DNA from 2 places in the Marinilactibacillus sp. XAAS-LB27 genome. Region 1 is predicted to be linked to the other one. Evidence: riboswitches for the same ligand, from Rfam matches in the RefSeq annotation. Region 1 holds a riboswitch; the other holds the start of a gene.
The links. A riboswitch is a leader RNA that binds a small molecule or an ion and turns the genes downstream of it on or off. The one in region 1 is predicted to bind FMN.

Region 1 (7,894 bases):
ACCAAGTTAAGAAAATGATGCAAGCAATTAAACACCCAGTAGAAAAATTGACTAGAACTCACTATGGATTTTTAACTGTAGAAGGCATGCAGTCTGGCGTATGGAGAGAACTTAAACAATTTGAGGTCAACAAGCTTAAACAATTAGTGGATGAAGAAGACTAATCATTGATTTTTGACGTATAAGAGTAGCTAGAGCGATTCCAGTTGGAATTAGTGGCGCATTCATCTTATCTTAGTTATAATTAAACTCGAGTAGGATATAATATCGTACTAGTTACGTATTATAATTTAAAGTCAATAGTATCACGTGCTAAGGAGTGTCTAATCGTGACGGATGAAAAATTACAAGGCAGTACAGAACAGCAAGCAAAAAAAATATTGGTGGTTGACGATGAAAATCGTATTCGTAGATTACTAAGAATGTATCTAGAAAAGGCCAATTATGAGATTGACGAAGCTGAAAATGGAAAGATCGCATTACAATTAGCACTAGAAAATGACTACGATTTAATTCTTCTAGACCTTATGATGCCTGAAATGGATGGAATCGAAGCTGCTGAAGAATTGCGAAAAGAAAAAGAAACACCCATTATGATGCTTACAGCAAAAGGTGAAGAATTGAATCGTATTCAAGGATTTGAAGTGGGGGCAGATGATTATATCGTCAAACCTTTCAGTCCAAGAGAAATTGTATTAAGAGTTTCTGCGATTCTTAAGAGAACTCAAACGGGTAGTGGAAGCATGAATAAAGCTGCCGATGTCTCTGATACACTGACTTTACCGCATCTTGAGATCGATAACGATTCTAGACGTGTAACAGCTGATGGTCGATCAGTCAACCTGACGCCAAAAGAATATGATCTTTTGCACTATTTGATGTCTTCTCCTGATCAGATTTTTGGTAGAGAACAATTATTAAGAGAAGTTTGGAAATATGAATTTTTTGGTGATTTAAGAACAGTAGACACGCACGTCAAACGTTTGCGTGAAAAACTTAAAAAAGAATCCCAAACCGCTGCTAAAATGATTGAAACTGTATGGGGGCTTGGTTACAAACTGAATTCATACCCTCATGAAGAAGAGGAGTAGGATAGAAGTATGAAGCTGAATATCGTCGCTATAAGAGTTTGGCTGATTACTTCTGGATTTATTCTCATTTCTCTCGTTGCCACATCTTTATTTTATGCCCAATTTTACTCCGAGCAGATCAAGCAGAACTATCTGAATGACTACGAATCCTTTATTCATAACGTAGAAACCCTTTCTGAAAGCGATCCTGACTTCATAATAAATTATCTTCAGGAAGCCAATGTCATTCATGCAAAGCTCAATTTTGCGCTTCGTTCTGAGGGGCAAGATGTTTATAACGAAGAAGAGTGGAATCTCCAATTTTCTGACGATATTTATCAGAGAGTAATCAGCAATCCTAATTTAGTTGAAGATATCGTGTCTGGTGAAGAAAATCAGATTCGTTCTGATTCTGATCCGGGATATGAAAATAAAATCCCTTATATCTTCCACATCAAACATATCAATTATCAAGGCGAACAATTGACATTTTATGCATATGCAGATCTTTCTTTTATCGCTGAAGTTGAACGCACGGTTTTCTATGCGTTAAGTTTACTTATTTTGTTTAGTGTATTTTTAAGTTACGCTTATTATTTGTATTTACGTAGACACATATCTGAACCAATCAATGCTATGACAAATATTGCTTTTGATTATGCACGAGATGACTTTAGTCATCAACTACCGGTCTCAGGTAGAGATGATTTGTCTGAACTTGCTATGGCAATGAACAAAATGGGCCACTCTCTTGAAACAAATAGAACCGTGGTCAGACAGGAAAAAGAACTGTTATCTCATATCATGACCAGTATTGATACGGGAATATTATATTATGATTCCGATCAGAGTCTGATTCTTTCCAATCCTGCTGGAGATTTATTTTTAACGCAATATCAAGTAGAAAAGGGTAATTTTTCAACGAAAGATGACTATATTGATATAGAGTTAAACTTAAAAGAAGCTGTTGAAACAAAGAAATTTTCTCAGTTCAGTATTGAAATGGTCGAATTTTATTATGAGGTAACGATATTGCCTCTAATCGAAGATGACACACTGGAAATTAGAGGAATTCTTGTTTCCACTAAGGACCTGACTCATGAACATAGATTAGATAAGATGCGTGTTGACTTTATTAATAATATTTCCCATGAACTAAGAACGCCGTTAGTGATGGTTCAAGGGTATAGTGAAGCAATTATTGATGATATAGCTGAGACAATCGATGAGAAAAAAGAAATGGCTCAAATCATTAGTGATGAATCGCAACGTATGAATAGAATGGTCAATGAGATGCTTGATCTATCAAGAATGGAAGCGGGATTTATTGAGATTGAAAAAGATCCTCTAGACCTGAACCATTACTTGAGTACACTCGTTTCCAGATTCAATAAGATGGCTTCAGAAGTCAACGTCAACTTAGTATTAGACGTTCCAGAAGAAATAATTGAATTGCCTATCGACAAAGACAAAATGGATCAAGTATTCGTGAATCTAATTAATAATGCAATCAGACATACCGGTATGACAGATAAGTCTGCTAAGACGGTTACATTGAGATTGTTTGAAGATAAAAACCTGGAAGAGGTTATTATGGAAGTTAGAGATACCGGAACGGGTATTCCTAAAGAAGATGTTCCATATATTTTTGATCGATTCTTTAAAGCAGACAAATCTAGAAAAAATTATTCAGACAATGCATCTGGTACAGGAATTGGTTTATCTGTTGTGCAGAGTATTATTGAAGCACATGGAGGTCGCTTAAGAGTAGAATCTACACTTGGTAAAGGCTCAACATTCATCATACATTTGCCTATTGACCAAAATTCTACAAGTACTTTTGATTCATTTTAGACTGAGCTGTTGACATTTCTGTGTGATTTTGTATAATAGTAATGTGCTTATTAAAAATAAGCAAAAAAATAATATGATTCATCTTCAGGGGCAGGGCGCAAATCCCGACCGGTGGTAAAGTCCACGAGCGAAACTTTTGTTTTGCTGAACTGGTGTAATTCCAGTACCGACAGTATAGTCTGGTATAAAGAAGATGGAGCTTTTTGACTGAATCATTATGTCTATTTAGCTCTGTTCATTTCCTGAAGTGGAACTGAACAGAGTTTTTGCATTTCTAGAGTGCATTCTCTGACCGGTCTCACTTCGAAATGTCGGAACCAAATAGGGATAAGCATCAATAAGTTCAATACCCTAACCAGGATGAATCCTTCTAGGAGGATTTTCAATGTCAAGCAACAAAACGCAAAAAGTAGTCGGTATAGCAGTATTAGCTTCACTAGCATGGATCATTTCTATGTTTTCGTTCCCTATTTTACCCGCAGCATCTTTTCTGAAGATTGATTTCAGTGATCTACCCGTATTATTCGGAATGTATATGTATGGTCCTATAGGCGGTATTACCATTGCCTTTATTCGTTCTCTACTATCTTTCATTCAAAAAGGTGGAGACATGGGTTTACCAATAGGCGATTCAGCACAATTTATTGCTTCTTTAGCCTATACGTTACCCATTTACTTTATTATCACAAAAATGGGATTACGTACTAGAGAAAAAGTGTTTGCTACTGTAGCAAGTACACTGTCATTAAGTGTCGTTATGGCTCTCTTGAATTGGGTATTCCTAATTCCTGCTTATATGGCTGTAATGGGATTCAGTGTTGGGCCGATCAGAGAATATCTAGTCTACTCAATTGTTCCTTTCAATCTGATTAAAGGTCCAATTGTAGGCATCATCTTTTTTGTGGCATTTCAAAAGCTTAAACCTTGGTTAGTTAAATCAAGAACCAGACTTTATAAAAAACAGTCCAAACGATATGTTTTAGAAAATGAGAACTAAGCTTTATCAACTAACAAATAGATATTACAAAAGGCGGGTCTATATGACCGCCTTTTTTATATTGAAAAAATAGATCTGAACGTGTATTCTGAGAAGAAGAAGAGGTGAACTATGGCTACTCAAAATCGATATTTCTTGTATTTTTTATTATCTTTTTTTAATAACCATTATCCATCGAAAAGCTCTCAGCTGATTCATGTGTTTCATGGAAGAAGAACACCTTCGATATTATTTAAAGTTGAGAATGAGCAGTTGTTTCCTGCTTTTGGATTATTCAAAGAATTAAAAAAAGAACATCTAGAACATTATCTACAAAAACTTTGTTCTAAAAATTTACTTCAAGGTAGCGAGGAAGAGGGATACCTTTTAACATCGCTTGGCTACAAATCATTGACTCAATATTTTGAAAATAAAAAGTACCCTGAAGCTATTCGTTCTCTTGAAAATGCCACACTCAGAAATTCTTTTTATCTACAAATTCAATTGGTTTCTCAGATATTTTCTGAGAAAAGATATGACAATAAAAAATATAGTCCTTCCATTAAGGAACCGAGTGATCAAGAATCGGTTAAAGCATGGTTGAGTAAGCAGAAAAAACCAATGGATCAATTAGCTCTCCAGTGGGCAACGGAATTATATGACTTGCTTTTAACGTTTGCAAAAGAGGAAGCAAGTATGATTGTTGGAAAATTAACTGGTCATGATATCATCGGGAAAACGAATCGACAATTAGCAGAAAGTCTAGAAATGGAATCTGTAGAATTGAATGTACGTCTAAGTAACACCTTCGAACAACTGATTATCCAAGCTAGAGCATCTGAAGGTCTTTTATTAAATGATTTTGTCACATACCTAGATCAGCGTACTTATTTTGGGTTATCTAAAAGTACGTACGATACTTATTTGATGGTAAACGAAGGGTATAGTGTAGAGCAAATCTCAGAAGTCAGGCAATTAAAATTAAATACGATTAGAGAACATATTCTTGAAATTTATCTTGTTCACCCAGACTTCAATTTCCAGCCATATATTCCTGCGGATCAGTATGAGCGTTTAAAGATGGCCTTTGAACAAAATCCCAAGTATTCCTATAAACAAGCAAAACAAGATTATGAAGATCTGATGTTTATGTGGTTTAGACTAGTAGAAATTGAAAGGATTAGATATGGTAGAGAAAACGCTAGAGCAGATACTTTATGAAAAATTCAATTATAAGACTTTTAGATCTGGTCAAAAAGAAGCTATTCAAGCAGCCCTACAAGAAGTAGATTCGGTGGTTATGTTACCAACTGGCAGTGGGAAATCAATCTGCTATCAATTACCTGGTTATATAAAAGAAGGGCTGGTTTTGATTGTATCACCACTTCTATCATTGATGCAGGATCAGGTTGAAAAACTTAAAAGTAGTGGAGAACGGCAAGTAGCCGCTTTAAATAGCTTATCGTCCAGAAATGAAAAAAGAAGAATTATGAAAAATCTTCATAAGTTTAAATTTCTTTATATCTCTCCAGAAATGATTCAGTTCGATTTTTTGATGACAAAACTTTCTCAACTAGATATTGCCTTGTTTGTCGTTGACGAAGCCCATTGTATCTCTCAATGGGGAATGGATTTCCGACCAGACTATCTTAAGATTGGTGAGGCTAAAAGAAAACTTAACCATCCTACAACAATGGCTCTGACGGCTACAGCCACAGAACAAGTTCGCAGTGAAATCAAACAGTCTTTAGATATAGATTCTATAGAAACTAGAGAGATTATACATTCAGTAGACAGATCTTCGATAAAATTAAAAGTAGAGATTTGCGAGGGGAACAAAAAAGATCGTTTAAAGGAACTCGTTCATCAGTTGGAAAGTCCTGGGATTGTTTATTTTTCAAGCAAAAAACTGGCTGACGAGATGGCTTCAGTCTTGAGAACTGAATTAGGGATCCGAGCCGAGAGTTATCATTCTGATTTGACAATTGATGACAAAATTAAAGTACAGCAGCAGTTTATAGACAACTCGATTCAGGTTATTTGTGCAACGAGTGCTTTTGGAATGGGCATCGATAAACCAGATATAAGGTACGTTATCCATTACCATATGCCATCTAATCCCGAGATGTACTTGCAAGAAATCGGAAGGTGTAGCCGAGACGGTAAGGAAGGTATTGCCATACTGCTTTTCGAGCAAGGAGATCAGTATTTACAGATTAGACTACAAGAAAATAGTCTGCCGGATGAATCTCTACTGGAATACATTTACAAGTATCACCACAAAATCAAGCAAGAACAAACAGATCCTAAAGTACAAATTGCCCAGTTTTATGTGAATGCCTCTATACCTTATAGAGTTGCTTTACACCAGATACAGACTAGAGAACGTCTTAAAAAAGAGCAATTAGAATATATGATGAATTACTTGTTCACCAAAGGATGTAAAAGAGCTTATCTGCTTCAATATTTCGATGAGTCAATAACGGTAAAGCCAGAACGTTGTTGCAGTCAGTGCACGGCAGATTTAGAGACGTATTTCTTTGATGACGAAGAAGATAAATTAGTCGTCAAAAGCGAAACAATTGACTGGAGAGTTCGTATGAAACAATTGTATAAACTTGATGAGGAATCTATGAATTAAGCTAAAATATGATACAATAACTATGATAGAACTTGAGGAGGAATCACTATGAGTAAGAAAGATCGCGAGTCGATGGAAGAACTGTGGTCTAAACGATTTGATGAAGAAGTAGATTATGACGATCAGGCTATGTCTCGAAAAGCTAAAAGAGAACGCGAGAAAAGTATTTCTCCTATCCTGACTGTTACAGTAGTATTTCTAGTGTTGATTATTGTTGTAACACTAGGCACATACGCTTGGTACAGTCAGCGAGAATCAAATTATTCTAGCCCTGAACAACCGAGTGTCGAACAGCCAGCGCCAGCAGATCCAGAACCAGAGGAAGAACCCGAGGTCGAAGAAGAAGTAGCTGAGGAGCCAGAAGAGCCTGAAGAAACAGTGGAAGAGACGGCTGAAGAAACTGTAGAAGAACCTGTGCAACCACAACCGGAATCTGAGAGTGAGTCAGAAACGGAAACGACTGGAGAAAATCAACCAGCTAGTGAGCCAGCAGAATCTAATACAAATCAAGCAGACAGCAACGCTGCCTCTGAGGAAGCCAATGAAGCTGCTGAGGAACCAACTACAGCAGGAGAAACGTATACAGTAAAAGCGGGAGATAACATGTACCGTATTGCCTTAAACCATGGAATGACTACACAGGAACTGATGCAATTAAACGGATTGTCTAGTGAAACAGTCTCTGTTGGTCAAGTGTTAAAAGTGAATTAATCGACTTAAATAAAAATTGAAAGTGTGAAGTATGTGTTGAATAATCAATTGACTGTGGCTATAGATGGACCTGCCTCGTCAGGAAAAAGTACAGTGGCTAAAAAGATTGCTGACCACCTTGACTTGATCTATGTAGATAGTGGCGCAATGTATCGAGCAATCACCTATATTGCTATAAAGAATCAGTTAGATTTGACTGACCAAAATGCAATCGTCAATGAACTGAATCAGTTAGTCATTGACTTTAAGAGATCAGATAACGGTCAAATGGTCTATTGTAATGATGTAGAAGTGACGATGGATATCAGACAAAATGATGTAACGAATGCAGTTTCTCTTGTCGCTGCTCATCCAGATGTGAGAACGGTATTGGTTCAGCGACAAAGAGAGATGGCTTCCAGTAAAAATGTGATCATGGATGGTCGTGATATTGGAACCGTAGTTTTACCAGACGCCAGTGTGAAAATCTTTTTGGTAGCGAGCGTAGACGAGCGAGCTGAGCGCAGACACAAAGAAAATTTGGAAAAAGGAATCGAATCTGATTTAACAAAATTAAAACAAGAAATCAGAGAAAGAGATCATAAGGATTCTACAAGAAAAGTTTCTCCGTTAAAAAAAGCAGATGATGCAGTTGAAATCGAT
Region 2 (7,894 bases), on a different contig from region 1:
TAAAAATGCATTCGTTAATGGATTCTTCAAATTCTTCTTAAGTATTCTAAGAACTTTACCGACATTGGTTCTGGCATTGATCTTTACCTTTTTATTCGGATTAGGGACAATGGCAGGGATGTTATCCATTTTCATCTTTACCTCTTCTTACGTCGGAAAACTAATGTATGAACATATTGAAAATGTGGACATGGGCGCTTTTGAAGCAAACGAATCGATGGGATTATCGAAAGTAGAAGCTTTCAGGTATGCGATTATTCCAGAAGTATTGCCGACATACTTGTCAGTATCTCTGTATGCATTTGAAGGAAACGTTCGATATGCGGCAATTTTAGGATATGTAGGTGCGGGTGGTATTGGGCTAGTTCTTAATGAGCGTCTGGGCTGGAGAGATTATCCTAGTGTAGGAATGGTTCTTTTAGTCTTAATGATCGTAGTGTTCATTATTGAACGCGTCAGTGAATACTTTAGACGTAAATTGTCTTAGAGAGGAAGAGTTAAATGAACGAAGCAATTCAAACACAATATAACAAAGCCCCGAATCGTAAATTGTACTTTATAACAATATCAATTATTATATTAGCTCTTCTGATCTGGTCATTTATAGGTGTCGATATTACAGGCTTAGATCAAAAAGGAACAGGTCTTGCAGTCAACATTGTCAGAGGGATTGTAACGCCAGATTTAGAATTTTTATTTGACTTTTCAACTCAAGGTGTACCGTACCTATTGTACGAAACAATTGCCATCGCTTTACTGGGAACAGTATTTGGTTCTTTACTAGCTATTCCAATTTCATTTTTGATGGCGCCAAGTGTAGTTAGTGGACCAGTGGCTTATATCACAAGACTGGTTGTTATCTTTATTCGTACGATTCCATCGCTGGTTTACGGGATTATGTTTATTCGTGTAACAGGTCCAGGGGCTTACGCAGGGGTACTCACGATGTCAATCACTTCGATTGGTATGATTTCTAGACTGTATGTTGACGTTATTGAAAATCTAGACCGTGGTGTACTAGAAGCGATGACTTCAATGGGCTGTACGACGTATCAGAAAATTCGTTATGGTATTTTACCACAGCTATTTTCAAGCTTCTTATCTACAACGATTTATCGTTTCGATATGAACTTACGTGATGCGACGATTTTAGGATTAGTTGGTGCTGGTGGTATCGGTGCACCATTGATTTTCGCAATGAGATCTTATCGTTGGAACCAAGTTGGATCTATTCTGATTGGACTAGTCGTACTGATTCTTTTAGTGGAACTATTCTCAAACAAACTAAGATCTAGATTAGTTAGCGGAACAAAATAAAATATAGTATACTCGAGAAGTTGCATCTTGGAAAAGGTGCAGCTTTTTATTATAATTGGAAAGCGCCGGTTGTAAGCAAGAAAACCGTGCTGCGGAGGGTTTAAATGAATACCAATAAATTGTTTTTTAAATATGTTAGTTTAAATGTTTTAGGTATGATCGGAATTTCTTTATATATTCTAGCGGATACTTTTTTTATCGCACAAGCTCTGGGCTCCAACGGAATCGCTTCTTTGAATTTGAGTATACCGGCTTACGGTGTGATTCACGGGATCGGACTGATGCTGGGACTAGGTGGAGCTTCGCGCTTTAGCATACTGAATGCACAGCGGAAAATTAAAGAAGCACGAAGTGTTTACACGCAATCTCTTCTATTTGGATTGATTGTGGGAATCGTATTTTCTATTATAGGTGTTGTAGGTGCAGATACTATTGCACGCATGCTTGGTGCTAACAACGAAACGTTTGCGAATACGTCTATTTACCTAAGAACACTGTTGTTCTTTTCTCCATTTTTTATTTTGAATAATGCTATGCAATCTTTTGTTAGAAATGACGGTGATCCATCACTAGCAATGTACGGCATGTTACTGGGTAGTTTTTTGAATATTGTCTTGGATTATATTTTTATTTTCCCGTTAGATATGGGGATGTTTGGAGCAGCTCTAGCAACGAGTATTGCGCCGATCAGTAGTTTGGCCATTTTAAGTATGCACTTTAGACGTCCAACGAATCAGCTGAAATTTGTGTTCCAAGGTATTCAACTAAAAGTGATGAAAGATATCTGTTACTTGGGTGCAGCTGGATTTATCAATGAAATTGCAGCCGCTGTGGTTATGTTTTCATTTAACACGATTATCTTTACACTTGAAGGAAATCTAGGACTAGCCGCTTACGGTATTGTCGCAAATATCTCTTTTGTCGTATTATCGTTGTTTACAGGGGTCGCACAAGGAGCACAGCCGCTTTTAAGTGATAGCTATGGGCTCAAAGACTTAGACAAGATGAAACACGTACTAACGCTTTCTATAGCCACAGCGCTCTCTATTAGTACGCTGATTTATGTCTCGACTTTTGTATTCAGAGACGGCATTATTTCTGCTTTTAATAGCGATCAGAATCTGCACGTTAAAGAGATGGCAGTTTTTGGTCTTTTGATTTACTTTATCGGTTTTTTCTTCGCAGGAGCCAATACGATCCTGACAACGTATTTCAGTGCAACGGATCAACCAAGGTTGGCATTATTCTTTTCCCTTCTTAGAGGTGGATTTATCATTATTCCAGTTGTTTTATTATTGAGTCATCTTTACGGGATGACCGGGGTATGGTCTTCTTATGTAGTGGCGGAAGCAGTCGTCATTGGCTGGATTATGGTTAAAATGAATCCGAAAAAACGCATTAAGCAGAAAAAAGTACAAACTAAATAAACTTCAAAAATTTATAACTAAATTAACCGCTGATTTGTTCTGTAACGGAACAGTTAGCGGTTGTTTTTTATAAGATAACATCTTTTAGAGACTGATTACATTAATTAAACATACGAAGATAAATAAGCGTACAATAAATCTATCTTGTAGTTGAAGGGATTTGAGAGGATGAACAAGTATGTTGTGCTACTTCGAGGAATCAATGTCGGTGGTAAAAATAAAGTGAAGATGGCAGACTTGCGTACTGAATTAATAAAAGAAGGATTTGATACTGTTCAAACCTATATTCAAAGTGGAAATATAGTCGTCGAATCTAACCTAGTTAGTGAAACGATTACCCAAAAAGTAGCGACTCTACTAACCCAAAAATTCACATTAGATACGACTTCATTAAAAATATTGACGTTAAACAAAGAAAGCTATGAATCAGTCATAGCGGAGGCACCTGAAAACTATGGAAGAGTTGATCAGACAGTTGATTATCGTTATGATGTCTTATTCTTGATAGACATTACTGCTGAAGATGCTATGAAAGAAGTCGAAACACGTGGTGGGATTGATCAATCTTGGTGCGGAACCAATGTAATCTATTACCGTAGACCTGGACCAACGCACCCGGATTATACTAAAAGTGCATTAAGCAGACTTGCAAAAAAAGATATTTACCAGTCAATGACCGTTAGAAATTGGAAGACAACCACAAGGCTATGGGAAATGATTCAAACCTAACCATTTACAATAAAAGTTATCCTATTATCGGTAACTTCTGGTAGAGAAATTAGTATTTTTTTAATTTATTGTGGTGTACGGAAATTTACAAATCTTTCTAAAATTTAACTACGTTAAATGCACGAATTGTTCCTAATTACTGAACATCATTTGTTGGGTTGAAACGCATTTGTCAGTATCCATGTAAAGATACCTAGAAGACATGAAGGTTTTATATTAAGAAACAGTAGTGGTAAAAAGAATTAATAAATAATTAGCTTTTTTGAAAATAGAGATAGTTATACAAAAGAAAAAGTTATTGACAAAAGATTTTTGACTCTTTATTCTTAGACTTACAAAAGTGAATAGTCTTCAGGGCAGGGTGAAAGTCCCTACCGGTGGTAAAGCCCACGAGCCGCAAGGCAGATTCGGTTAAATTCCGAAGCCGACAGTATAGTCTGGATGAAAGAAGACATTGAATGATATAGTGAATATTCTGGGAGTCTGTAATTTTTGACTTTTAGGACAGTAGCTAGTTGTATTCAGAATGCCCTGGGAAAATTTTTTTTCCAGGGTTTTTAGCGTTCTCTACTGTATAGGAGCAATCGTATACTAGGAGTCTGTTTATTTGAATACAGTTAAATTCAAAAGCCAAGCCCTGAATCTCTAATAAAGATTTAGGGTTTTTTTTGATGGAAGGAGAATCTATGTGGACAGATTCTATATGAGAATCGCATTAATGTTAGCAGAAAAAGGTAGGGGACAAACCTCACCAAATCCGCTCGTCGGAGCCGTTATTGTTAAAGAAGGAAGAGTCATAGGTCACGGATATCATGAACAATACGGGAGACCGCACGCTGAAGTTAATGCTATTAAAAATGCAACTGAGCCGGTGGGAGGCGCAACAATTTACGTCACACTTGAACCTTGCGTACATTTTGGGAAAACGCCGCCTTGTACGGATTTAATTATTAAAAGCAAGATAAAAAGAGTCGTCGTAGCTGCAACGGATCCCAATCCATTGGTAGCCGGTAAAGGCATTCAACTTCTCCAAGAAGCAGGTATTGAAGTAAGAGAAGGCGTACTTCGAGAAGAAAGTGAAAAATTAAACGAGGTATTCAATAAATTTATTACAACTAAAAAACCCTTTGTCATTATGAAGTATGCAATGACGTTGGATGGGAAAATTGCTACTGAATCAGGGGAATCTAAATGGATTTCATCTAAAAAATCTAGAAATCATGCGCATAAAATCAGAGGGAAGGTTGCTGCAATATTGGTAGGGATTGGGACGGTACTTAAAGATGATCCATTACTAACCTGTCGCATTGAAGGGATGTCGAATCCTATAAGGGTTGTGTTAGATAGGAACTTGAGTATACCAGAGTCATCAAATATTCTTCAGACTTTAGATCTAGCGCCTACGATTATTTTTACATCCGAGTCAGCTTGTGTAGAGAAAATAGATCGACTGAAGCAAAAGGGTGTGCAAGTTTTATTGATGCAGTTGGATGACGGAACATTCGACTTCAAAAAATTAATGACGATTTTAGGGGACGCTTGTATCGATAGTCTATTGATTGAAGGCGGGGCTTCAACTCATGCAGCAGCATTCGAAGCTGGTGTCGTAGATAAAGTTGCTGTGTATATTGCGCCCAAGATACTCGGAGGTCAGAATGCTTTATCTCCTATTGGGGGGGAAGGGATTCAGAAGATCAGTGCAGCTTTGGAACTCAAAACGTATGAGTTGAGTCAATTAGGAGAAGATATTTTAGTAGAAGGGTATTTGTAAGAGGAGGAATCAAAGTGTTCACAGGGATAGTCGAAGAAATTGGAACAGTGACAAACATCAGAAAGTCTGTAAAATCTAGTCGAATAACCATTAGTGCGAGTGAAGTCTTGCAAGGAACAAAAATCGGGGACAGCATTATGGTTCAGGGCGTTTGCTTGACCGTAGAGAAGATGACTACTCAAACCTTTGAAGCAGATGTCATGGCTGAAACAATGACTAGGACGAATTTTCAACAGTTAACGAATCAATCACGTGTAAATTTAGAGCGTGCATTAACCTTAGAAACAAGGTTAGGTGGCCATATGGTTAGTGGACACATTGACGGAACAGGGATTATTAAAAGGTATCGACAGGAAGAGAATGCAGTTTGGGTAACCGTGGAAACTGGATCCGAAATTCTCAAATATATAATCGAAAAAGGGTCCATTGCTATAGACGGTATTAGCTTGACTGTCGTTTCAGTAACGGACAAATCTTTTTCTGTATCCATTATTCCACATACCGCTGAAGAAACAACATTGCTCAAGCATAGCATAGGTGATTTGGTCAATTTAGAGTGTGACCTTATTGGGAAATATGTGGAAAAATTGCTAAAAGTATCAAGTGAAAAAGCAACAAATCAGTCATCGATAACAGAGAGTGTTTTATTGAATGCTGGATTTATTTAGATGGAGGTAGACGTATGTTTAATGATATAGAAGAACTAATTGAAGATATCAAAAACGGAAAAAACGTTATTATCGTAGATGACGAAAACAGAGAAAATGAAGGAGACATTATCTGCGCAGCAGAATTTGCAACGCCAGAAAACGTTAACTTTATGGCTAAATATGCTAGAGGACTCATCTGTATACCTATGACAGGAGAATATACAAATAAATTTAATTTATCTCAAATGGTTAGTCGGAACACTGATGACCATGGTACTGCCTTTACCGTTTCAATTGATTTTAAAGATACGACTACTGGTATATCAGCCTATGAAAGATCACTCACAGCATTAAAACTTGTGGAAGAAAAAACAGAAGCTAAAGATTTCAAGCATCCAGGTCATATGTTTCCACTTGAAGCAGTAAAAGGAGGTGTTCTAAAAAGAATCGGACACACGGAAGCTACAGTCGACCTCGCACGTCTTGCTGGCTTAAAGCCAGTTGGACTTTGTTGTGAAATCATGAATGAGGATGGAACGATGGCGAGAAGAGATGACCTGATCGGTTTCGCGGCTGAGCATGGGTTGAAAATTGGTACAATCAAAGATTTAGTGGAGTATCGAAAGAAAACCGAACAAGTAATGATTAAGGATTCTGTTGCGAAATTGCCAACGAAGTACGGAGAATTTACAATCCACTCTTATCAGCATGCTTATACAAATGAGCATCATATCGCTCTAGTAATGGGCGTCGTCAGTGACGGAGAGCCGGTGTTGTGTAGGGTACACTCGGAATGTTTGACAGGAGATGTTTTTGCATCGAAAAAGTGTGATTGTGGAGAGCAATTAGACTTAGCCATGAAGAAGATTGCAGATGAAGGTAGAGGGATTCTGCTATATATGAGACAAGAGGGTAGAGGCATAGGTTTAATTAATAAAATTAGAGCATATGCTTTACAAGATCAAGGGCACGATACGATTCAAGCAAATTTACTCTTAGGGTTACCAGTCGATGCAAGAGAGTATCATGAGTGTAAACAAATTTTCGATGATTTGAGAGTCAATCGACTAAATTTGATGACAAACAACCCTTTGAAAGTATCTAGTTTAAAAGCATACGGATTAACGATTGAAAGTCTAGTTCCTATCAGCATAGAATCAAATATCTATGACCAGGATTATCTACGAACAAAAAAAGAAGAAATGGGTCATTACTTATAATGATACCTTGTATGGAGGGAAAAGTATGAAAGTATTAGAAGGAAATTTGATAGCGGAAGATTTGAAAATTGGTATTGTCATTGCTCGATTTAATGAATTTATTGGATCTAAATTATTGGACGGGGCAGTAGATGCCCTCATTAGACATGGTATGAAGGAAGCAGACATCGATGTTGCCTGGGTACCAGGGGCATATGAAATTCCTTTGGTGGCTAAAAAAATGGCGGCTACAGGACATTATGATGCAGTCATTACGCTTGGTGCGGTTATTAAAGGATCAACTTCGCACTACGACCATGTTTGTGCTGAAGTATCAAAAGGTGTGGCTTCAGCTTCTGATAGTACTGGTGTACCCGTGTTGTTCGGCGTATTAACAACAGATACAATCGAACAAGCGATTGAAAGAGCGGGAACAAAAGCAGGAAATAAAGGCTTTGAAGTAGCTACAGGAGCTATTGAAATGGCTAACTTAATGAAAGAATTTTAAGATAAATAGGGAAAGAACATAAAGCAAGTATGTGTTTAAATAAAATAAGAGGAGTGGAATCTGCTATAAGATTTCACTCTTCTTTGCATAAAAATGACTATAATTACTTAAATTTTAAAAGAGAAATTGCCAATCACTGTGACGAATTGAATCTATCAAGATAAAGCGTATAATGAAATTATCTATAAACACCTGAAATTGTGTGCTATAATTCTATAAAAATTAAGCGGTTACATAAAAGGAGCGGTTAGATTGACTGATTTTTTAAATAAAGGTGTGTGGAGTGCGAAGTC

Region 2: another riboswitch for FMN. It lies ahead of ribD (bifunctional diaminohydroxyphosphoribosylaminopyrimidine deaminase/5-amino-6-(5-phosphoribosylamino)uracil reductase RibD); the one in region 1 lies ahead of VXN63_RS02875 (ECF transporter S component).

The regions. Positions count from the first base shown of each region.
Region 1 covers NZ_JAYXKP010000001.1:587,034-594,927, reverse strand. The annotation lists gene VXN63_RS02890 (pseudouridine synthase) at 1-164, shown strand, start outside; gene VXN63_RS02885 (response regulator transcription factor) at 330-1,091, shown strand; gene VXN63_RS02880 (sensor histidine kinase) at 1,101-2,924, shown strand; FMN riboswitch at 3,001-3,123, shown strand; gene VXN63_RS02875 (ECF transporter S component) at 3,310-3,921, shown strand; gene VXN63_RS02870 (helix-turn-helix domain-containing protein) at 4,033-5,121, shown strand; gene VXN63_RS02865 (RecQ family ATP-dependent DNA helicase) at 5,087-6,541, shown strand; gene VXN63_RS02860 (LysM peptidoglycan-binding domain-containing protein) at 6,590-7,252, shown strand; gene cmk ((d)CMP kinase) at 7,301-7,894, shown strand, end outside.
Region 2 covers NZ_JAYXKP010000004.1:39,556-47,449, forward strand. The annotation lists gene phnE (phosphonate ABC transporter, permease protein PhnE) at 1-487, shown strand, start outside; gene phnE (phosphonate ABC transporter, permease protein PhnE) at 502-1,317, shown strand; gene VXN63_RS06545 (MATE family efflux transporter) at 1,422-2,744, shown strand; gene VXN63_RS06550 (DUF1697 domain-containing protein) at 2,913-3,473, shown strand; FMN riboswitch at 3,817-3,930, shown strand; gene ribD (bifunctional diaminohydroxyphosphoribosylaminopyrimidine deaminase/5-amino-6-(5-phosphoribosylamino)uracil reductase RibD) at 4,177-5,244, shown strand; gene VXN63_RS06560 (riboflavin synthase) at 5,259-5,912, shown strand; gene VXN63_RS06565 (bifunctional 3,4-dihydroxy-2-butanone-4-phosphate synthase/GTP cyclohydrolase II) at 5,927-7,114, shown strand; gene ribH (6,7-dimethyl-8-ribityllumazine synthase) at 7,140-7,601, shown strand; gene VXN63_RS06575 (glycosyl hydrolase family 95 catalytic domain-containing protein) at 7,854-7,894, shown strand, end outside.